Regions from separate parts of the Streptomyces sp. NPDC001902 genome, predicted to be linked through region 1. Evidence: riboswitches for the same ligand, from Rfam matches in the RefSeq annotation. Region 1 holds a riboswitch; each other region holds the start of a gene.
The links. Region 1 has a riboswitch for cyclic di-AMP ahead of ACFYYN_RS06630 (M23 family metallopeptidase). Riboswitches for the same ligand answer to the same signal wherever they lie in the genome.
Positions count from the first base shown of each region.

Region 2: another riboswitch for cyclic di-AMP. It lies ahead of ACFYYN_RS06220 (C40 family peptidase); the one in region 1 lies ahead of ACFYYN_RS06630 (M23 family metallopeptidase).
Region 3: another riboswitch for cyclic di-AMP. It lies ahead of ACFYYN_RS27105 (transglycosylase family protein); the one in region 1 lies ahead of ACFYYN_RS06630 (M23 family metallopeptidase).
Region 4: another riboswitch for cyclic di-AMP. It lies ahead of ACFYYN_RS14900 (C40 family peptidase); the one in region 1 lies ahead of ACFYYN_RS06630 (M23 family metallopeptidase).

Region 1 covers NZ_JBIATA010000003.1:73,084-78,445, reverse strand. The annotation lists gene ACFYYN_RS06645 (bifunctional acetate--CoA ligase family protein/GNAT family N-acetyltransferase) at 1-798, opposite strand, end outside; gene ACFYYN_RS06640 (HPr family phosphocarrier protein) at 919-1,200, shown strand; gene ACFYYN_RS06635 (GntR family transcriptional regulator) at 1,416-2,108, opposite strand; gene ACFYYN_RS06630 (M23 family metallopeptidase) at 2,329-3,093, opposite strand; cyclic di-AMP (ydaO/yuaA leader) riboswitch at 3,109-3,265, opposite strand; gene ACFYYN_RS06625 (class I SAM-dependent methyltransferase) at 3,544-4,389, shown strand; gene ACFYYN_RS06620 (M16 family metallopeptidase) at 4,460-5,362, opposite strand, start outside.
Region 2 covers NZ_JBIATA010000002.1:625,618-630,979, reverse strand. The annotation lists gene ACFYYN_RS06240 (PspC domain-containing protein) at 1-106, shown strand, start outside; gene ACFYYN_RS06235 (LuxR C-terminal-related transcriptional regulator) at 103-774, shown strand; gene ACFYYN_RS06230 (C40 family peptidase) at 793-1,860, opposite strand; gene ACFYYN_RS06225 (hypothetical protein) at 2,200-2,553, shown strand; gene ACFYYN_RS06220 (C40 family peptidase) at 2,585-3,697, opposite strand; cyclic di-AMP (ydaO/yuaA leader) riboswitch at 3,706-3,863, opposite strand; gene pcrA (DNA helicase PcrA) at 4,117-5,362, shown strand, end outside.
Region 3 covers NZ_JBIATA010000018.1:141,489-146,850, reverse strand. The annotation lists gene ACFYYN_RS27115 (GNAT family N-acetyltransferase) at 1-259, shown strand, start outside; gene ACFYYN_RS27110 (aldo/keto reductase) at 327-1,334, opposite strand; cyclic di-AMP (ydaO/yuaA leader) riboswitch at 1,969-2,160, shown strand; gene ACFYYN_RS27105 (transglycosylase family protein) at 2,163-3,314, shown strand; gene ACFYYN_RS27100 (SAM-dependent methyltransferase) at 3,520-4,335, shown strand; gene ACFYYN_RS27095 (putative bifunctional diguanylate cyclase/phosphodiesterase) at 4,332-5,362, shown strand, end outside.
Region 4 covers NZ_JBIATA010000007.1:178,621-183,982, reverse strand. The annotation lists gene obgE (GTPase ObgE) at 1-1,021, shown strand, start outside; gene ACFYYN_RS14910 (CDP-alcohol phosphatidyltransferase family protein) at 1,115-2,188, opposite strand; gene galE (UDP-glucose 4-epimerase GalE) at 2,454-3,437, shown strand; gene ACFYYN_RS14900 (C40 family peptidase) at 3,528-4,001, opposite strand; cyclic di-AMP (ydaO/yuaA leader) riboswitch at 4,005-4,158, opposite strand; gene ACFYYN_RS14895 (hypothetical protein) at 4,507-4,812, opposite strand; gene ACFYYN_RS14890 (ATP-dependent Clp protease proteolytic subunit) at 4,819-5,362, opposite strand, start outside.

The DNA.
Region 1 (5,362 bases):
GTCGGGGATCTCGGCGACGGAGCGGTGGGCGGGGACGCCCTCGGGGTCGAGGATGCGCAGGTCCTCGGGGAAGGAGCGGTTCACGGCGTGGACGCGGCCGGTGTAGCCGCCCGCGACGATGTTCCGGAGCACTCCGCGGCCGACGCCGCCCGGCCGGCGGCCGGTGCCGATGACGGCCACGGAGGCGGGGGCGAGCAGTCGCTGGACGGAGCGGGCCTCGGCGCGCTGCTCGCGGGCGCGCATGACGGCGAGGGACTGCTCGGTGGGCTCCAGGTCGCATTCGAGCCGGACGACGCCGTCGGTGAAGCTGCGCTGCTGGGTGTAGCCCGCGTCGGTGAAGACCTTGATCATCTTGCGGTTGGAGGGCAGCACCTCGGCGATGAAGCGACGGATGCCGCGCTCGCGGGCCACCGCCGCGATGTGCTCCATCAGGGCGGAGGCCACCCCGCGGCCCTGGTGCGCGTCCTGGACCAGGAAGGCGACCTCGGCCTCGCCGTCGTCGGTGCGGTCGTAGCGGACGGTCGCGATGAACTCGCCGCCGACCAGGGCCGCCAGGCCGACGCGGTCACGGTAGTCGTGGTGGGTGAAGCGGTGCACGTCCCGGTCGGAGAGCCGGGGGTAGGGCGCGAAGAAGCGGTAGTACTTGGACTCGTCGGAGACCTTCTCGTAGAAGCTGACCAGCCGTCCCGCGTCGTCCGGCGCGATGGGCCGGACGTGGGCGATCCCGCCGTCGCGCAGGACCACGTCCGCCTCCCAGTGGACCGGGTAGTCGCGCTCTGCGGCGGACGGCGTCGTCATGGCCCAAGCGTACGGGCACCTGCCGGTCGCGGGACCGGTGCGACGATGTGGGGACGGACCGGTGTCCGAGGCATGGCAGACTGGTCTAGACCTCCCAGGAACGACCCGAAGGGCAACACCATGGCTGAGCGCCGCGTCACCATCGGCTGGGCCGAGGGCCTGCACGCACGTCCCGCTTCGATCTTCGTCCGCGCCGCCACCGCCGTGGGCGCCCCCGTCACCATCGCGAAGGCGGACGGGGCCCCGGTCAACGCCGCCTCGATGCTCGCCGTGCTGAGCCTGGGCGTGGCCGGCGGCGAGGAGGTCGTGCTGGCCTCCGACGCGGAGGGGGTGGACGCCGCTCTGGACAGCCTTGCCAAGCTCGTCTCCGAAGGCCTGGACGAACTCCCCGAGACCGTCTGACAGCGCGCGGAGCCGCGGTGCGGCAAAAGGGGCGGGCCTGCGCGTGAAATCCGGCCGGATTTCGCGGACCCGCCCCTTCGTCATTGCGAGGTCATTTTCGGGCAGCGCGCAGCACAATAGGGCACGGAAATACCCCGCGCACAATTCCCCAAGTTGTATACGGCACTTCTGTTAAACCCGGCCGCGCGAAGTGTGTACGGCGTGTTTCCGATTCCTCACCGCGCCGCGGCGCCGCGCCCCGTGCTCTCCGGACGGCGCAGCCGGTGCACCGCCGTCGCCCGCTCCACATGGGCCGCCATCAGCCGCCGGGCCCGCTCCGCGTCACCGCGTGCCACCGCGTCCACGACCGCCCCGTGCTCCTCCCAGGACTCCACGGCCCGCCCAGGGGTGTCCACCGCGTACACCCAGGCGATCTTGTGCCGCAGCTGGGTCAGCAGCGCCACCAGGGTCGGGCTGCCGGAAGCCTGGGCCAGCGTCTCGTGGAACCAGCCGTCCAGCGCGGGCAGGTCGGACAACTGGCGCCGGAGGGAACGTTCCTGGCCCAGCCGGACGAGCCCGCGCAGCACCTTCACATGGGCCTCGGTGCGCCGCTGCGCCGCCCGCGCGGCGCCCAGCGGCTCCAGCAGGGCACGGATGTCCAGCAGGTCGGCGGCCTCCTGCTCGGTCGGCTCGGCCACGGACGCCCCGGCGTGCCGGCGGGTCCGCACGAAGCCCTCGGACTCCAGGGTGCGCAGCGCCTCGCGCACCGGGACCCGGGACACCCCGTAGCGCTTGGCCAACTGCTCCTCGGTCAGCCGGCTCCCCGGCGCGAAGAACCCGCTGATGATGTCGTCACGGATCGCGGTGCACACCGCCCGGGCCGAAATCGGGCGGCCCGCGCCGCCGACCCCCTTCACGTACGACCCCACATCGCAGGTTCCTTTCGGTGCGCGCCGACGGCCGTCCTTTAATCCCCGTGTAACGGAGGAGCCGGCGTTTCTGCCGCGACTCTATTCCAGCACGCCGCCGATTCCGACGGCTGCCCTGAATTCATGGAGCATTTTTGGACACCCCGCGGCCGGGAAGCGCCGGCATGCCGAAGGCCCCGGCGGGGGAACCGGGGCCTTCGTGTGGGGGGAGGGGAATGGCTCAGATGCGGACGCCCTTGGAACGCAGGTACGCCAGCGGGTCCACGTCGGCGCCGTAGGACGGTGCCGTACGGGCCTCGAAGTGCAGGTGCGGCCCCGTCACGTTGCCGGTGGCGCCCGACAGGCCGATCTGCTGCCCCGCGGAGACGGTCTGGCCCACGGACACGCCCAGCGAGGACAGGTGGGCGTACTGGGTGTACATGCCGTCCGCGTGGCGGATCACGACGTTGTTGCCGTAGGAGCCGCCCCAGCCCGCCTCGACGACGGTGCCCGCGCCGGCGGCGTGCACCGGGGTGCCGACGGAGGCCTGGAAGTCCACGCCGGTGTGGTAGCCGGAGGACCACAGGCTGCTGGTCGCGTGGTAGGGCGTGCCGATGGAGCCGGCGACCGGCAGCATCCAGCCGCCGAGCGTGCCGCGGCCCTTCGCGGCGCTCCGGGAGGCGTGCGCGGTGCCGCTCTCCCGGGCCGCCTTGGCCTTGGCCGCCTTGGCGGCGGCCTCCTTGGCGGCACGCTCACGAGCGGCGCGCTTGGCGCGCGCGACCAGGGCGTCGTGGCGCTTCTGCGCGACGACCGCGGCCCGGTGCTGGGCCGAGGCCTGGTCGGCGAGGTGCGCGGCGAGGTCCCCGGCGACCGCGGCGCAGCGGGCGAAGGCGGAACCCTCGGCCCTGGCGTCGGCAGCCGCGGCGGGCACGACGAACGCGCCGGTGGTGACGGTGGTCAGCGCGGCGGCGCCGGCCAGGGTGGAACGTATGGAGAACGACGCCATGGGCAGGCGGGGATCCTTTCCTTCCTTCTCGCCTACCGGGTTAGCTGACGGGTTCGGAGCAGGAAGGTCTCCTACGGGCGGCGGCAGGCCGCCCGATTCACCCCAGGGACATCTCAGGTGGGTCCCCGGCTCCCCAGGCTCACGCCTGACGGGGACTCGGCGATCGTTGCTCCGGTGCCGCGGGAGGCGGCTGCTTCCGCCGGGCAACCCGAGGACGTTAACCAGGCGTTGCTCCCGGTTCCAAAAAAATCCGGCAATATGTGCGGGATGCCACACCGGCCGCCAACCGGTCGCAACCGTCCGCAATACCGCGATGCCGCAGCTCCCCGGCGGTGCGCACCCCTCCCGGAAGCCCCCGCACGGCCGTGGCGCGGGCCGCGGTGACCGGCGTCACCGTCCGGCCCGGCCGAACGGGACCCGGTGGCGGCACCGCGTACGTAGGGTCACGGGGTGACCACGACACCAGGGGCGGCCACCGACGCCGCCCGCGCCGCCGAGGACTTCCTGCGCGCCTTCCACGACCGGATGCCCGGCCGTCAGTCGAAGGGGACCGAGGCCGCCCCCACCCGCGACGGGCGGACGAGTTACGCGGTGCTCGCCGAGCGTGTCGCCGGCGCCCGGCGGGTCCTGGACCTCGGCTGCGCGGACGGTGCCCTGCTGGAACTGCTCGCCGGGCGCGGGGTCGCGGTTCCCGCCGGCGTCGACCTGTCGGAGGGCGAGCTGGCCCTCGCCCGCCGGCGGCCCGCGCTGGCCGGCGCCGACCTGCGGCAGGGGCGTGCGCAGGAGCTGCCCTTCGCCGACGGCTCCTTCGACGCCGTGGTCTCCCACATGGCGCTCATGCTGATGCCGGACGCCGACCGGGTCGTGGCCGAGGCCGCCCGGGTGCTCGCACCGGGCGGTACGTTCGCCGTCGCCGTCGGCGGCGGGCCCGTCCCCGGCGAGGCCGTGGAGCTCTTCCTGACGCTGGCCGTGCCGTACTTCAAGGCGGCGCAGCGGCGTCTTCCGCGGCTGGGCGACCGCAGGACACGGAGCCGGGAGGGGCTCGACGGGCTCCTCGCACCCCTCGGCTTCGCACCGCTGTCCTGGGAGACGGTCGTCATCGGCATGGACGGGACGCCCCACGAGGTCTGGTCCGCCCTCACCGGGACGTTCTACGACATGGAGGTCCTGGACGAGGAGCCGACCGAGGAGCTGCGCGCCGTGTTCCTGGACCGGGCCGCCGGCCTGAGCGGAGCCGGCGGACGCGTTCCGTGCGGCATGCGGATCAACGTGGCGGCGGCCCGGCTGGGCCGCTGAACGGGTAGCCCCGCGCACCGCGGCCCCGGGTGCCGCAAGGGCATCCGGGGCCGCGGTGCGGAGCTACCGGTCAGCCGCCCGTGACGACCTCGACCGGGCCGATGCCCAGCTCGCGGATCGGGTCCGCGATGACGGAGGCGTCGCCGACGAGGACGACCACGAGCCGGTCCAGGGGGAAGGCGTTGACGGCCGCGGCCGTCGCCTCCACCGTGCCGGTGACGGCCAGCCGCTCGTAGAGCCGGGCCTGGAAGTCGTCCGGCAGGGACTGCTCGACCTGGTCGGCGAAGGTCCCGGCCACCGCCGAGGCGGTCTCGTAGCGCAGCGGCGCGACGCCCACCAGGTTCTGCACGGCGGCGTCGCGCTCCTCGTCGGTGAGCCCCTCCGCCGCCAGGGTGCGCAGCACCTGCCAGGTGTCGGCCAGCGCGGGCGCGGTGACGTCGGTCGCCACGGACCCGCTGATGCCGAGCAGGGAGACGCCGGTGCCCTCGGGCGTGGACAGCAGCACCTGACCGAAGGCCCGCACGCCGTAGGTGTAACCCTTCTCCTCGCGCAGGACGCGGTCCAGGCGCGAGGTCAGCGTGCCGCCGAGGCAGTACGTGCCGAGCACCTGGGCGGCCCACACGGGATCGTGGCGGTCCGCGCCGGCGCGGCCGATGAGCACCTGGGTCTGGACGGACCCGGGCCGGTCGACGATCACGACGCGCGCGGTGTCGTCCGCGGTGATCGCGGGCAGCGGGCGGCGCTCGGCGGGCTTGCCGCTCCACTCCCCCAGCGTGCTCTCGAGCAGCGCCTCCAGGTCGATCCCGGTGAAGTCGCCGACCACGACGGCCGTCGAGGTGGACGGCCGTACGTGCGTGTCGTAGAAGGCACGGACGGCGGAGGCGTCGATGCGCGCGACCGTCTCCTCGGTGCCCTGGCGCGGCCGGGAGCAGCGCAGGTCGGCGGCGAACAGCTCCTTGGACAGCGCCATGGC
Region 2 (5,362 bases), on a different contig from region 1:
GATGCGGCGCAACGGCGGCGAGGCGCGGCTGCGCTCGGCGCCGGGCGGGGGGACGGAAGTGGAGCTGGAGATGGACAGGGCCCAGGGACCAGGGAGATCGTCATGAGCACGGAACGACGCGTGAGGGTCGTCCTCGTCGACGACCACCGGATGTTCCGCACCGGGGTGCAGGCCGAGATCGGCGAGACCGAGCGGACCGGGGTCGACGTGGTCGGCGAGGCCGCCGACGTGGACCAGGCGGTGTCCGTCATCACCGCGACGCGGCCCGACGTCGTCCTGCTCGACGTCCACCTGCCCGGCGGCGGCGGGGTCGAGGTCCTCAAGCGCTGCGCGGGCCTCATGGTCGGCGCCGAACACCCCGTGCGCTTCCTGGCGTTGTCGGTCTCCGACGCTGCCGAGGACGTCATCGGGGTGATCCGCGGCGGCGCCCGCGGCTACGTCACCAAGACCATCACCGGCCCCGACCTGGTCAGTTCGGTCTTCCGGGTCGCCGACGGCGACGCCGTCTTCTCACCCCGGCTGGCCGGCTTCGTCCTGGACGCCTTCGCCTCCACCGACGCCCCGCCGGTCGACGAGGACCTGGACCGGCTGACCCAGCGTGAGCGCGAGGTGCTGCGGCTGATCGCGCGCGGCTACGCGTACAAGGAAGTCGCCAAGCAGCTCTACATCTCGGTGAAGACGGTCGAGTCGCACGTCTCGGCGGTGCTGCGCAAGCTGCAGCTCAGCAACCGGCACGAACTCACCCGCTGGGCGACCGCGCGCCGGCTGGTCTGAGGTCCCGCGGCGCGGGCGTCACGCCGGACGCGTGGCGCCCGCGAAGGGCATCTGGTCGACCGGGGCGAGTTTGACGACGTCACCGGTGCGGGGGGCGTGGATCATCATGCCGTTGCCCACGTAGAGGCCGACGTGGCTGATCCCCGAGTAGAAGAACACCAGGTCGCCGGGCTCCAGTTGGGAACGGGAGATCCGGGTGCCCGCGTTGATCTGGGTGTACGTCGTGCGCGGCAGGGAGACCCCGGCCGACCGCCAGGCGGCCTGCGTGAAGCCCGAGCAGTCGTACGCCGAGGGCCCGGTGGCGCCCCAGACGTAGGGCAGGCCGAGGGAGCCGTAGGCGAAGGAGACGGCACGGGCGGCGCGTGCGTTGGGGGCGGCCGCGGGCGCCAGCCCGGCGCGGGAGCCGGTGGCGCCGCGGCCGGCGCGGGCCGGGTCGGCGGAACCGTGGCCCCCGGAGGACAGCACCTCGGCGCGCTCGGCGGCGGTGAGACGGCCGAGCAGCTGCCGCGCGGAGGCCAGGCGCTGCTCCACGGTGTGCTTGTGGCGGGCGAGTTCGGCGCGGGTGCCGCGCAGCTCCGCCAGCTCGCCCTCGGTCTCGGTGCGCAGCTGCTCGATGCCCCGCCGCTGGGCCGACAGGGCGCGCAGCGCGGCGTTCTGGCGGCTGCTCATCCGGTCCAGCATCCCGGCGCGCTCCAGGTAGTCGCCGGGGGAGGAGGCGAGGGCCAGCTGGACGGCGGGGTCGATGCCGCCGCTGCGGTACTGGGCGGTGGCGAGGGAGCCGAGGTCGTCGCGGGTGACGTTGAGCCGCTCGGTCCTGCGGGCGAGTTCGTCCTGGAGGCGCTCGATCCGCCCGGTGGCCGTGTCCGCCTTCTCCTTCGCTCCGTTGTACCGTTCGGTGGCCTGCTCGGCCTCCTCGTACAGGCGGTCCACCCGGGCCCTGGCCTCGTCCGTGGTCAGCCGGGGTTCGGCGTGCCCGGCCTCCCCGAACACCGTCACGGAGGCCGCGCCCGCCAGGGCGAGACCGGCTGCGGTGCGCGCGGTCGTGCCTGCCAGGCCGCGTTCCTTGGGCCTTCTGTGCGACGCCACGCGCCGTCACTCCTTCCGGGCTGTCCGTACGCCCCCCTGCGGTCCGGCGGCGGGCGGACGGGGAGCCGTCCACCGCCGGACCTTCGGCGGGGGCGGCCGTGCCGGGGACGGGGTCCTCGCGGCAGTGGGGATCGGCCACCTGGGGCAGGACGCTAAACCTGGACGCCGTGAGCGGGCTCCGGACTGTGCGGGACTGGTCCGATTCGGCCGCGGACTGCCCGCGGATGACCGCTGTTCGACGGGTGACCTGGTCACTTGCGGTCCGGCCGTGACCGATATGACGGAAGAGGGCGACCTCGGTGCCGAGTGCTGGTACGAGCCTGGCTAGGGTCCTGAGCCATGGACGTACTCATCAACCTGATCGTCGGCCTGCACATCATCGGCATCGCCGCGCTGCTGGGCGGCTTCCTCACCCAGATGAAGGCCATGGGCCGCGGCGAGGCCCGGTTCGTGCCGGGCATGCTGCACGGCGCGCTGACCATGCTGGTCACGGGCGCGCTGCTGGTCGGCCTCAACCAGGCCGACGACCAGCCGGTCAACAACGTCAAGATCGGCGTGAAGCTCGCGATCCTGGTGGTGATCCTCGGCCTGGTCTACGTCAAGCGGGACGAGGAGAAGGTGCCGGCGGCGGCCTTCGGCACCGTGGGTGCGCTGACCACCGCCAACATCTTCATCGCGGTGCTGTGGACCTGAGCCCGGCCGAGGCGACGGGCCGGGCGGGGGCTCAGGCCATCCGGGCGTAGCCGTAGATCGGCATCTCCGTGATCGGGGCGATCTTCACCACGGTCCCGGTGTGGGGGGCGTGGATCATCTGGCCGCCGCCGATGTAGAGGCCGACGTGGGTGACGTCCGAGTAGAAGAAGACCAGGTCGCCGGGTTGCAGCTGGTCGGCGGTGACGCGGCTGCCGAAGTCGACCTGGTCGTAGGTGACGCGGGGGATCGAGACGCCCGCGGCGCCCCAGGCGGCCTGGGTCAGGCCCGAGCAGTCGTAGGAGTTGGGGCCGGTGGCGCCGTACACGTACGGCTTGCCCAGCTGGGCGCGCGCGAACTCGATCGCCTTGGCCGCCTTGGCGGCGTAGGTGCCGGACACCGGGGCCGTCGAGCCCGACCCCCCGGCCGCCTCCTGCGCGGCCTTCTCCTTGGCGGCGATCTCCGCGGCCTTCGCGGCGGCCTCCTCCTGCCGCTTCTTCTCCAGCGCCGCCAGCCGTGCCTTCTCCTGGGCGGTGAGGCTGTTCAGCAGCTTCTGCGCCGCGGCGAGCTTCTGCTTGACCGTGGTCTTCTCCGCGTTCAGCCGCCGCTGCGCGTCCGTCAGCTTCTGCAGGCTCTCGACCGCCTCGGCGCGCTTGGCCGTCGTCTCCGCCTGTTCGGAGCGGAAGGTCTCCAGCGCGTGCTCCTGGCGGTCGGACAGGCGGTCCATCAGGTGCGCCTGGTCCAGGAACTGCTGCGGGTCGGAGGTGAGCAGGAAGCTCGTCGTCCCGTCCAGGCCGCCGCCCCGGTACTGCGCCGCGGCGTACTCGCCGATGGTGCGGCGGGCGGAGTTGAGCGTCTCGGTCCTGCGGGCCACCTGGTCCAGCAGCGCGTCGGCGCGCGCCCGCTGCTGCTCGGTCTGCTCCTTGGCGCCGTTGTAGCGCTCGGTGGCGGCCTCGGCCTGGTGGTGGAGCTTGTCGACCTGGGCCTTGACCTCGGTGATGGAGGGCTTGTCGGGTGAGGCGGGCGCCGCGCTCGCGCTCTCGCCGAAGAGGGTGACGGTCGCCAGCGCGGCGGTCGTGAGCCCCACCGCGGCCCGGGGGCCGGGGACGGTCAGCGCGCGCGGGCGCGGCTTGCGGTGCGTCGCCAAGTCAGGCGGCTCCTTCCGTGGACCGCCTACCGGGTTAGCTGTCGGGTTCGGGCTTCGGAAGGCCGCCCTACGGGCCGTGCGGGCGCGCTGCGCTCGTGCGGACCGATTCACCCCAAGGTCGTGGGTCCCCGGCTCCGGCGGTCGCCGGACTCAGCGGAGGCGGCCCGTGACGGCACGGTCGCCGCCGCATGGAGCGGACCGCCTGATGCGGCACGGTAGTCAACTGCGGGGGTCCGTGGGAACCCTGGTGTTCGAATTGTCCGCAATCATTTCGTGACCTTCACCATGCGGGGTCGCCACGGGCCGCCACGGACGGCGACGGGCCGTGCCGCGGAGGGTGCGGGCTCGGGCTCGGCTGGGGCTCGGGCTGGGGCAAGCGGCGCACCGCTGTCCGTCCCACGGCCTAGACTCGGGAGGCGATGAGCAGCCTCTTTGACGACAGCTTCCTGGCCGGCCTCGAACCGAGGGAGGAGGAGCCCCCGCCGCCTCCCGAGGACGAGCCCGACACGGCTCCCGACGACCTCTTCGAGGGGCGCTTCGACGCGCCCGTCGACCGGGACGCGTACTACCGGGACGGCGCCCCCCGCCCGGTCGTCGACCCGTCCGCGCTGCTGGAGGGGCTCAACGAGCAGCAGCGTGCCGCCGTCGAGCACACCGGCTCCCCGCTGCTCATCGTCGCCGGCGCCGGCTCGGGCAAGACCCGGGTGCTCACCCACCGCATCGCGTACCTGCTGGGCGCCCGCAAGGTGCACCCCGGCCAGATCCTGGCGATCACCTTCACCAACAAGGCCGCCGGGGAGATGAAGGAGCGGGTCGAGCAGCTGGTCGGCCCGCGCGCCAACGTGATGTGGGTCTCCACCTTCCACAGCGCGTGCGTCCGCATCCTGCGCCGGGAGTCCAAGAGGCTCGGCTTCACCTCCAGCTTCTCGATCTACGACGCGGCCGACTCCAAGCGGCTGATGGCCCTGGTCTGCCGCGACCTGGACCTGGACCCCAAGCAGTTCCCGCCGAAGTCCTTCAGCGCCAAGGTCTCCAACCTCAAGAACGAGCTCATCGACGAGGAGACCTTCGCCGACCAGGCCGAGAACCCCTTCGAGAAGAAGCTCGCCGAGGCCTACGCGATGTACCAGTCGCGGCTGCGCGAGGCCAACGCGCTCGACTTCGACGACATCATCATGACCACGGTCAACCTGCTCCAGGCCTTCCCGGACGTCGCCGAGCACTACCGGCGCCGGTTCCGGCACGTCCTGGTCGACGAGTACCAGGACACCAACCACGCCCAGTACACCCTGGTGCGCGAGCTGGTCGGGACCGGTGACGCGGAGGAGGGCGGAGAGGGGCCCGCCGAGCTGTGCGTGGTCGGTGACGCCGACCAGAGCATCTACGCCTTCCGCGGCGCCACGATCCGCAACATCCTCCAGTTCGAGGAGGACTACCCGCAGGCCCGCACGATCCTGCTGGAGCAGAACTACCGCTCCACCCAGAACATCCTGACCGCCGCCAACGCCGTCATCGAGCGCAACGCCTCCCGCCGCCCCAAGAACCTGTGGACGGAGGCCGGCCAGGGCCCGGTCATCACCGGCTACGTCGCCGACCAGGAGCACGACGAGGCGCAGTTCATCGCCGACGAGATCGACCGGCTCACCGACTCCGGCGACGCCCGCC
Region 3 (5,362 bases), on a different contig from region 1:
CCCCTGCAACACCGAGGCGAAGCTGCTGCTGCTCACCCACGCGTTCGACGTATGGGACGTGTTGCGCGTCACCCTGAAGACGGACGCGCGCAACGCGCGCTCCCGCGCGGCGATCGAGCGCATCGGCGGCCGTTTCGAGGGCATCCGCCGCGCCCACACCCTCGCCGTGGACGGCACCGTCCGCGACAGCGCGTACTACTCCATCGTCGCCGGCGAGTGGCCCGGCGTCCGCGCCGCGCTGGAGGCCCGTCTCGTCTGAGCCGGGCACCGACGCGGAAGGGCGGGCCCCTGCGGGGGCCCGCCCTTCCGTACGTGCGGAGCGGCCGTTACGGGATGCGGACGCCCGCCTCCGCCGAGAGGCGGTCGATCTCGGCGAGCTCGTCCGCGGTGAGCGGGCCCGCGTCGAGGGCGGCGAGGTTCTGGTCGAGCTGGGCGACGCTGCTCGCGCCGATGAGGACGGAGACGACCCGCGGGTCGCGCAGCACCCAGCTCAGGGCCAGCTGCGCCAGGGTCTGACCGCGCTCGCCGGCGAGCTTGTTGAGGGCGTGCAGGAAGGTGAGCTTCAGCTCGGTCAGGGCGTCGCGCTTGAGGAAGTGGCCGAGCGCCATCCGCGAGTCGGCCGGCACGCCCTGGAGGTATCGGTCGGTGAGCTGGCCCTGGGCGAGCGGCGAGTACGCGATGAGCGCGGTGCCGGTGTCGCCGACGGCGTCGAGGACCCCGGCCTCCGGGTCGCGCTGGAGGATGCTGTAGGCGGCCTGGTGGATCAGCAGCGGGGTGCCCAGCTCGCGCAGGATCTCCGTCGCCCGGCGGTGCGCCTCGGCGGGGTAGTTGGAGATGCCGGCGTACAGGGCCTTGCCCTGGCGGACCGCGGAGTCCAGGGCGCCCATGGTCTCCTCCAGGGGCGTGTCCGGGTCGAAGCGGTGCGAGTAGAAGACGTCCACGTGGTCCAGGCCCATGCGGCCCAGCGACTGGTCCAGCGACGAGAGCAGGTACTTGCGGCTGCCCCATTCGCCGTACGGTCCCGGCCACATGTCGTACCCGGCCTTGGTGGCGATGAAGAGCTCGTCGCGGTACGGGCGGAAGTCCTGGGCGAAGAGGGTGCCGAAGTTGGCCTCGGCCGAGCCGGCGGGCGGGCCGTAGTTGTTGGCCAGGTCGATGTGGACCACGCCGCGGTCGACGGCGCGGCGCAGCACCGCGCGCTGGTTCTCCAACGGCGAGGTGTCGCCGAAGTTGTGCCACAGGCCCAGGGACACGACGGGCAGCAGGACCCCGCTGCGCCCGGTCCTGCGGTATTCCATCGAGGCGTAGCGGTCGTCGGCGGCGAGGTAGGGCACGCGAGGTCTCCCGGGCGATGTAAGAAAATGTGCGGGATTGGGAGGCTACCGTCGCCCAATCGGCGCTGTCACGTCCGTTCTCCGGACGGCGGCCGTCGTGCACGTCCCCTTTCTCGCCCCGCCGGAGGGGTGGTTGTGGCGCACGCCACACCGCGGAACGCCTCGGCGCGGCCCGTCCGGGAATCGCGGACCCTCCTCGGCGGTTGCATCCGGGGGGCGTTCCTCCGGGGGGACCTCAGGACGGCGCGGTCCGGGGCGGGTTGGACCGGAACACGTCCTGTCTTATCCGGCATTAAGCCGCCTAACCGGACATATGCGGCCACAGTGCATGCGTAGGGAATCGATGCGTGATGGGTGTCACGCGCCGAACACGCAGCGGAGGCCATGGGCCACGCAGCGTCTAATGTTCCCGCCGAATTTCACCGGGTGATATCGCGCAATTACCGTGGGACAGTTTTCCGCCTACACAGAGCGGACACTTCTCACCTAAAGTCACAGAAGCGGATGATCGACTTGCGGTCCGCCGGGGGGCGTGATTCTGGTCCTTGCTCCGGGACGATTCCGTCGTTTAGCTTCCAGATCTCGCAGGACAAATTCCTGCGAGATTCTTCCGGGTAGAACGCCTAGTCCTGCCGCTGCCCGGACGCCGGATGACAAGACCGCACGGCAGGAGCGGGGGACCCAGGTAGTTTGCCGTTCCCGTTGGTCTCGGGACGGCTAGGGGTGAAGTCGCAGCGACATGCCTTTATTTGGCATGCCCCATTGCGGCCGGGCATCTCCAGCCCGAACCCGACAGCTTACCTCGCAGGCGTCGGAGAGGAATTCGGCATGCCCGGTAAGGGAAAGCACCGTCGTCCGCGGAACACCCGCATTACCCGTATCAGCGCGCTGGCCGGCACCACCGGCGCCGCCGTGGCGCTCCCGATCGTCGGCGCCACCGGTGCCCACGCCGCTCCCGTGAGCGTCTGGGACAAGGTCGCGGCCTGCGAGAGCACCAACAACTGGTCCATCAACACCGGTAACGGCTTCTACGGCGGACTGCAGTTCACCCAGAGCACCTGGGCCGGCTTCGGCGGCACGAAGTACGCCCCGCGCGCCGACCTCGCGACCAAGGCGGAGCAGATCGCCGTCGCGGAGAAGGTCCTCGCGACCCAGGGTCCGCAGGCCTGGCCCGTGTGCGGTCCCAAGGCCGGTCTGACGAAGGCCATGGCCAACCCGTCGGCCACCCCGCAGAGCGTCTCCGGCACCGCCGCGAAGCCGGCTGCCAAGCCCGCCGCCCCCGCCAAGAAGGCCGAGGCGCCGAAGGCCGCCACCGCCAAGCCGAAGAGCGCCGGCGGCTCCTACAAGGTCGCCGGCGGCGACACCCTCTCCAAGATCGCCAACGCCCGGTCGGTCGAGGGCGGCTGGCAGAAGCTGTACGCGAACAACGAGTCGGTCATCGGCGGCGACCCGAACCTGATCTACCCGGGCCAGGTCCTGTCCCTGGGCGAGAAGGCCGCCGCCAAGAGCGCGCCCAAGGCCGCGAAGGCCGCCCCGGCCGCCAAGCCGGCCGCCGCCAAGGCCGCCAGCACCTCCGGCTACACCGCCCCGCTCGACCACGTCACCCTGGGCACCGCCTACCACCAGGCCGGTGCCATGTGGTCCAAGGGCTACCACACCGGTGTCGACTTCATCGCCTCGACCGGCACCAAGGTGAAGTCGATCGCCGGCGGCACCGTGGTCTCCGCGGGCTGGGGCGGTTCGTACGGCAACCAGGTCGTCGTCAAGCACGCCGACGGCCGGTACTCGCAGTACGCCCACCTGTCCGCGCTGTCGGTCTCGGCCGGCCAGTCGGTCTCCGCCGGTCAGCAGCTGGGCCTGTCGGGCGCCACCGGCAACGTGACCGGTCCGCACCTGCACTTCGAGGTGCGCACCACCCCCGACTTCGGCTCCGACATGGACCCGCTGGCGTACCTGCGTGCCCACGGCGTCAACGTCTGATCGGACTGATCGACCGTCATCCGTCGGTAGGCTGTGCCCTGTTCCCCGTTTGTAGGGAACAGGGCACATGCCTTTGGTCTGTGACCGAAAACGGATCGAATATTTCCATTTCTTGTGTCCTCTCGAACGGTCGATCAGTAGCCTCTCTCGCACGTGGTCGTGTCCACGACCACGAATCCTGATCGCCGACGAGCTGGAGCCGTTGATGGAACGCCCTGCCTGGGCCCCCCAGGGGATCGATCTTTCCGTGCCGAGCGTGTCCCGCATCTACGACTACTACCTGGGCGGTTCGCACAACTTCGAGGTCGACCGGGAGGCGGGACGGCGGGCCATCGAGGCCTTCCCGGGGCTGCCGAAGATCATGCAGGCCAACCGGGCGTTCATGCGCAGGGCCGTGCGTTACTCCGTCGACCAGGGCATCACCCAGTTCCTCGACATCGGCTCCGGCATCCCCACCTTCGGGAACGTCCACGAGGTCGCCCAGGCCGCCAGTCCCGGCGCGCACGTCGTCTACGTCGACCACGACCCGGTCGCCGTCGCCCACAGCCGTGCCGTGCTGGAGGGCCACGAGAACGCCGCCATCGTCGCCGCCGACCTGCGCTCGCCCCGCGACATCCTGGACAGCGCGCAGGTGCGCGGGCTCATCGACCTGGAGCGCCCGGTCGCGCTGCTCCTCGTCGCGGTCCTGCACTTCCTCGAGGACGCCGACGAACCGGCCAAGGCCGTGGCCGAACTGCGCGACGCCATCGCCCCCGGCAGCCTGCTGGTCGTCACCCACGCCTCGGTCGAGGGAGGCCCGCGCAGACCCGAGGAGGGGGAGCGGGTCGAGAACGTCTACCGCAGCGCGAGCTCGCCGCTGATCATGCGGTCGCGGGCCGAGGTCGAGCGCTTCTTCGACGGCTTCGACCTCGTCGAACCCGGCCTGGTCTCCGCGCCATTGTGGCGCCCCGACGGCACGGACGACGACGAGCTCGACCCGGTCGTCTTCAGCGGGTTCGCGGGCGTCGGCCGCAAGGCGTGACCGTGAGCAGGGAGCCCGGCCCGGAGCCGGAGCCCGCCGACAGCCTGCGGCGCTTCGCGATCATCTGGAGCCGGGCGATCTACCCGGCCACCGCCACCTCCATGACACGCGGCGAGTTCGAGGAGTACCTGCTCCCGCTCGCCGCGCGTCTCGACGCCACGCTGCGCGCGCAGCCCTTCGACCCCCGCCCGGCCGCGGAGGTCGGCGCCGCGCTCGTGGCCGCGCACTGCACCGACCCCGAGGCGCTGCCCCGCATCCTCGACGTCGTCGACGCCTACCTGCTGCTGTACTGCCCGCCCGGCCCCGCCCTGTTCCCCGAGGACGGCCGCACCCGCTGCAACCGCCTGCAGCACTGGGTGGCCGCCGGGTACGCCCGGGCCCTGCAGGAACGCACGCGGACCGAGCAGGAGGCACTCTCCAAGGCGGCGCTCGCCGCCCGGGCCGCCACCGAGCAGGCCCTGCACGAGAGCGAGGTCCGTTTCCGGGCGGTCTTCCAGGACGCCTCCATAGGCATCGGCATCGCCGACATGGACGGCCGCATCCTGGACGTCAACGCCGCCCTCACCACCATGTTCGGCGGCCTGGAACGCCACATCCGCAGCAGGAACGTCTACGACTGGGCGCACCCCGACGACGCCCCCGAGGTCTGGGAGATGCAGCGCCAGCTCAACCGGGGCGAGCGCGACCACTACCGCATCGAGAAGGCCTACTACCGGCCCGACGGCACCGCGCTGTGGACCAACCTGACGGTCTCCCTGCTGCGCGACGCCGGCGGGACCCCGCAGTACATGCTCGCGCTGATGGAGGACATCACCGAGGAACGCCTGCTCAGCGAGCGGCTGCGGTACGAGGCGACCCACGACGCGCTCACCGGCCTGGCCAACCGCAACCTCTTCTTCGAGCGACTGGAGCAGACGCTGAACGGCCCCGAGGGCGTGGGCGTCGGCGTCTGCTACCTCGACCTGGACGGCTTCAAGGACGTCAACGACAGCCTCGGCCACGCCATCGGCGACCGGCTCCTGGTCGC
Region 4 (5,362 bases), on a different contig from region 1:
CGCGCTGCTGGGCGAGCCCGGTCAGAGCCGGGACCTCGTCCTGGAGCTGAAGACGGTCGCCGACGTGGCGCTGGTCGGTTACCCGAGCGCGGGCAAGTCCTCGCTCATCTCCGTGCTCTCGGCGGCCAAGCCGAAGATCGCGGACTACCCCTTCACCACGCTCGTCCCCAACCTGGGCGTGGTCACGGCCGGTTCGACCGTCTTCACCGTCGCCGACGTCCCCGGGCTCATCCCGGGCGCCAGCGAGGGACGCGGCCTGGGCCTGGAGTTCCTGCGGCACGTCGAGCGCTGCAGCGTCCTGGTGCACGTCCTGGACACCGCCACCCTGGAGTCCGAGCGCGACCCGCTGAGCGACCTCGACGTGATCGAGGCGGAACTGCGGGCGTACGGCGGTCTCGAGGACCGTCCGCGGATCGTCGTCCTCAACAAGGTCGACATCCCCGACGGCCAGGACCTCGCCGACATGGTCCGCCCCGACCTCGAGGCGCGCGGCTACCGGGTCTTCGAGGTGTCGGCGGTGGCCCACAAGGGCCTCAACGAGCTGTCCTACGCCCTCGCCGGCATCGTGGCCGAGGCGCGCGCCGCCCAGCCGGTCCAGGAGGCCACCCGTATCGTCATCCGGCCCAAGGCCGTGGACGACGCCGGCTTCACCGTCACCGCCGAGGACGGCTTCTACCGCGTCCGCGGTGAGAAGCCCGAACGCTGGGTGCGCCAGACCGACTTCGCCAACGATGAGGCCGTCGGCTACCTCGCCGACCGGCTCGCCCGCCTCGGTGTCGAGGAGCAGCTGGTCAAGGCCGGCGCCCGTGAGGGCGACGAGGTCGTCATCGGTGCCGAGGACGACGCCGTGGTCTTCGACTGGGAGCCGTCCGTCGCGGCCGGCGCGGAGATGCTCGGACGCCGCGGCGAGGACCACCGCTTCGACGAGCCCCGGCCGGCCGCGCAGCGCCGCAAGGACCGGGACGCCGAACGGGACGACGTCCAGAAGGAGTTCGAGGGTTTCGACCCGTTCGACTCCTGAGCCGCGACCGCGAAGGACAAGGGCCGGCCCCCTCACCGAGGGGGCCGGCCCTTGTCCTTGCACGGCCGGCCGGGGGACCGGCCGGCGAGCGGTTCAGCTCATGGACGTCTGCAGAGGCGTCGCGCTGTCGCTCTCGTGGTACGAGCGGGCCTCCTCGTCGAGGTCGGCCATCACGCGCTCGAAGTCGCGCGTGGAGAGCAGCAGCTTGTAGATGATGGCGAACTCGAAGATCAGCAGCAGCGCGGCCGCGGCGATCGTGGTCCCGATGATGGCACCGGTCAGCGGCGCGATGATGAAGACCGCCATCTGGAACTCGATGCCGCTGATCAGGTGCGGCCGGACCCGGTGCCGGATCAGGAAGTCGCGGAAGGCCGCGTAGGGGCCGAAACGGTCCTTGAACGTCACCTGAAGGTCGATGACCCGTCCGGGCGCGGCGTCCGAAGCCTGGTCGGCCGGGGTGGCGGCGTCCGCCGCGACCGTGGCGGCCGGCCGGGCGGCGTCAGGACCGGTCCACTGCGCGGGGACGGTCCGCACGGACGCGTCCGCCTCCGTCTCGGCCTCGTTCCTGGCCTCCGCCTCGGCCTGCGTCTCGTCCTCCGAGCGCTCGCGCAGCAGGTCCTCCATGAAGGCGTGCGGCTTGGCGGAGTCGAGCTCCTGCAGGCGCTTCTGGATCTTCTTGCGCATGCCGTGCCGCACCTTGAAGATCTGCAGCGCGTCGAGGTACCGCAGCGCGTCGAGGAAGATCACCGCGAGGGCGAGCCACATGTAGACGGGGTTGTCCGTGCGGTAGAACTGGCCGCCCATGAGGGCCGCGGCGCAGCACACCACGCGGATGCGGTCGAAGATGTAATCGAGCCAGCCGCCGAACTCGGAGCCCTTGCCGGTGAGCCGGGCCAGCTTCCCGTCCATGCAGTCCAGGATGAAGCTGAAGTGGTACAGCACGGCGCCGATGATCAGGTACTTCCAGTCGGCGAGCGCGAAGCAGGCCGCGGCTCCCAGGCCGAGGAAGAGGGCGCCCCAGGTGATCTGGTTGGGGGTGAGTCGGGTCCACCTGGCCGTCCAGCGCACCAACGGGGTCGCCACGGGGTCGACCAGGAAAACGGTCCACCAGGCGTCCCGCTTCTTCTCGGTGAGGCGCCGTACTTCCGCGAGCGGCGGTATTTCCATGGACCAGAACCCTTTCGAGGCGAATCAGGCACCGAACCGGGGCAGCGGATCGGTTGAGGCTGGGACGCGTCCGCGATGCTGCGCGGGCCGTCGGGCGAGCGGTGTCCCGCGGTGGGGCCTGCTCCAACCGTTCCTACGACGCGGGGCGACGGCAAACGGTTGTGTGGATGAATGGATAGTAAACAAAAAGTCGGCGGAGTGTACCGCGGGGCCCGTCCCGCAGGGGGTTCGGGGCCGCCGTGGGAGAGCCGTTAGGATGCGTCGGATGACGTGGTTGATTACTGGCGGTGCCGGATACATAGGGTCGCATGTGGTGAAGGCCATGGTCGACGGCGGCGAGCAGGTCGTCGTCGTGGACGACCTGAGCACCGGCGACCCGCAGCGGCTGCCCGCCGGGGTGCACCTGGAGAAGGGCTCCGTGCTGGACGCGGAGCTGCTGGACCGGGTGCTGCGCGATCACTCGGTGCGCGGGATCGTGCACATCGCGGCGAAGAAGCAGGTCGGAGAGTCGGTGGAGCGTCCGCTCCACTACTACCGGGAGAACGTCCAGGGCCTGCAGACCGTCCTGGAGGCCGCGGTGCGCGCCGGGGTGACCAGCTTCCTGTTCTCGTCCTCCGCCGCGGTCTACGGGATGCCCGACGTCGACCTGGTGACCGAGGAGACCCCGTGCGCGCCCATGAGCCCGTACGGGGAGACCAAGCTCGTCGGCGAGTGGATGGTCCGGGCGACGGGTGCCGCCCACGGCATCGCCACCGCCTGCCTGCGCTACTTCAACGTGGCCGGCGCGGCCACGCCCGAGCTGGGTGACGCGGGGATCTTCAACCTCGTGCCGATGGTCTTCGAACGGCTCTCCCAGGGGAAGCCCCCGCTGATCTTCGGCGACGACTACGAGACCCCCGACGGCACCTGCGTACGCGACTTCATCCACGTCGAGGACATCGCCTCCGCCCACGTCGCCGCCGCGCGCCGGCTGGCGGAGGACCCGACCGCCGCCCTGGTGTTGAACATCGGCCGCGGCGAGGGCGTCTCGGTCGCCGAGATGGTGGGCATCATCGGCTCGGTCACCGGCCGCACCGACGCGACGGCGCAGGTCATCGAGCGCCGCCCCGGCGACCCCGCCCGGGTCGTCGCCTCCGCCTCGCGGATCGAGGAGGAGCTGGGCTGGACGGCCCGCCACGAGGTGCGCGAGATGGTCGCCTCCGCCTGGGCCGGCTGGTGCCTGCGCCACCCGGAGCAGGCCCGGCACTGAGTTCCGTCCCCAAGACCGCGGGAGGGGGGGGGGGGGGGGGGGGGGGGGGGGGGGGGGGGGCGCCCCCCCCCCCCCCCCCCGCGACCGGGGTCACTTCACCCGTCCGTACCAGACGCTGCGGCTCCAGATCTTCTCCAGCCGCACCCGCCCGCCGGGTTTGGGGGAGTGCCAGATCTTCCCGTGCCCGGCGTACATCCCCACGTGGTACACGTTGCTCCCGTAGTGGAAGAAGACCAGGTCACCACGGGTCCGTGAGGACTTCCGGATGTGCCGGACGCTGTTGTACTGGGCGCCCGCGGTACGGGGGAGCTTCTTGCCCGCCTTCTTGAAGGAGTAGAAGGTGAGCCCGGAGCAGTCGAACCTGCCGGGGCCGGCGGCCCCGTACTGGTACGGCGCGCCCCTCTTGGATGCCGCGATCTTCAGCGCCTTGGCGGAGACCGCCGCCGCGTCTGCCTGCTGGGCGAGCTCCGGCAGTACGGCGGGACCGGCCACGGCGGCCGCCGTGAGGGCGGAGACCGCTCCGAGCCGGCACAGGACCCCGGACATGGCTGTTGGCGCACTCATGCGCAACCCTTCGTCGTCCGCCTGCGAAGGATGACCTGTCGGGTTCGGGCAGGCGAAGATGCCCGGCCGCGGCTGCGGCTTCACCCCAAGGGTCCGGCGACCGGACCCGTAGTGCTCGGGTCCTCCGCTCCTGCCGATGAGTCGTCGTCGACCTGGCATCCGCGCGGCGGCAGGATTCGGCGTCCGCGCGGACCGCCCCGCCGGGATGACGGGGGCTTGTCGTCGAAGGGATGATCACCCACCGAAGCGGCCGATTCCCAGCACAACCGGTCGAATGTGAGTCTGTTCACGACTCACCTATTCGGGTGGACTCCGCGACACGGGACCCGGACTGACGACTCGAAAGGAGTCGAACACCAGGGACGGAGCGTCAGATTCCGGATGTGTGCGGCCATATCGCGCAACTCGGGGCCACTCGGCCGTCCACGGCAGATACAACGATCGGGCGAGTCCATTCGGTTCGAGTTCGCGCCGCCCGAACGGACCAGTGTGTCGTGACGCTCCGTCAGCACGGCCGTGATGGCGGCAAGGTGACCTGACCGGTGCGCCGTTCGCCGTCCAGCACCCGCAGCGCCCGTTCCATCGTCGCCGTGTGCACCTCGCCCTCCCCGCGCATGTGCATCAGCGTCAGCGCGTCCCGCAGCTCAGCCGCCCTCCCCACCAGGGCCTGCGCGGCGCGCAGCGCCCCGTAGGTGTCCCGGGAGCGGGACGGGTTGATCCGGCCCAGCAGGTCCACGACCTGCAGGTAGGTGTCGATCAGCTCGCCCTCGGCCCGCGTCAGTGCGGGGAGCGGGGGCAGTTCGGGTACCACGGCCCGTCACCGCAGGGCGCGCGGGGCGCGGCCGGCGCCGTCCTTGCGGCTCAGCGTCAGCCGGTCCACCAGGCCGTAGGCGAGGGCCGACGGTGCGTCAAAAATGGTGTCCCGTTCGATGTCGGCCCCGATCCGCTCCGGTGCCTGACCGGTGTGGCGTACCAGCAGTTCCTCCAACTGCTCCCGACGGCGGAGCAGTTCCCGGGCCTGGATCTCCAGGTCCGCGGTGGTGCCCTGGATCACCTCCGCGAACGAGGGCTGGTGGATCAGCACCCGCGCGCCGGGGGTCATCAGCCGCTTGCCGGGCGCTCCGGCGGCGAGCAGGACGGCCGCCGCCGAGGCCGCCTGGCCGACGCACACCGTCGACACGTCGCAGCTGACGAACTGCATGGTGTCGTAGATCGCGGTCATCGCGGTGAAGGACCCGCCGGGAGAGTTGATGTAGAGCGAGATGTCCTGTTCCGGGGCGGCGGCCTCCAGGTGGATGAGCTGGGCCATCACGTCGTTCGCCGAGATGTCGTCGATGGGCGTCCCGAGCAGGACGATCCGC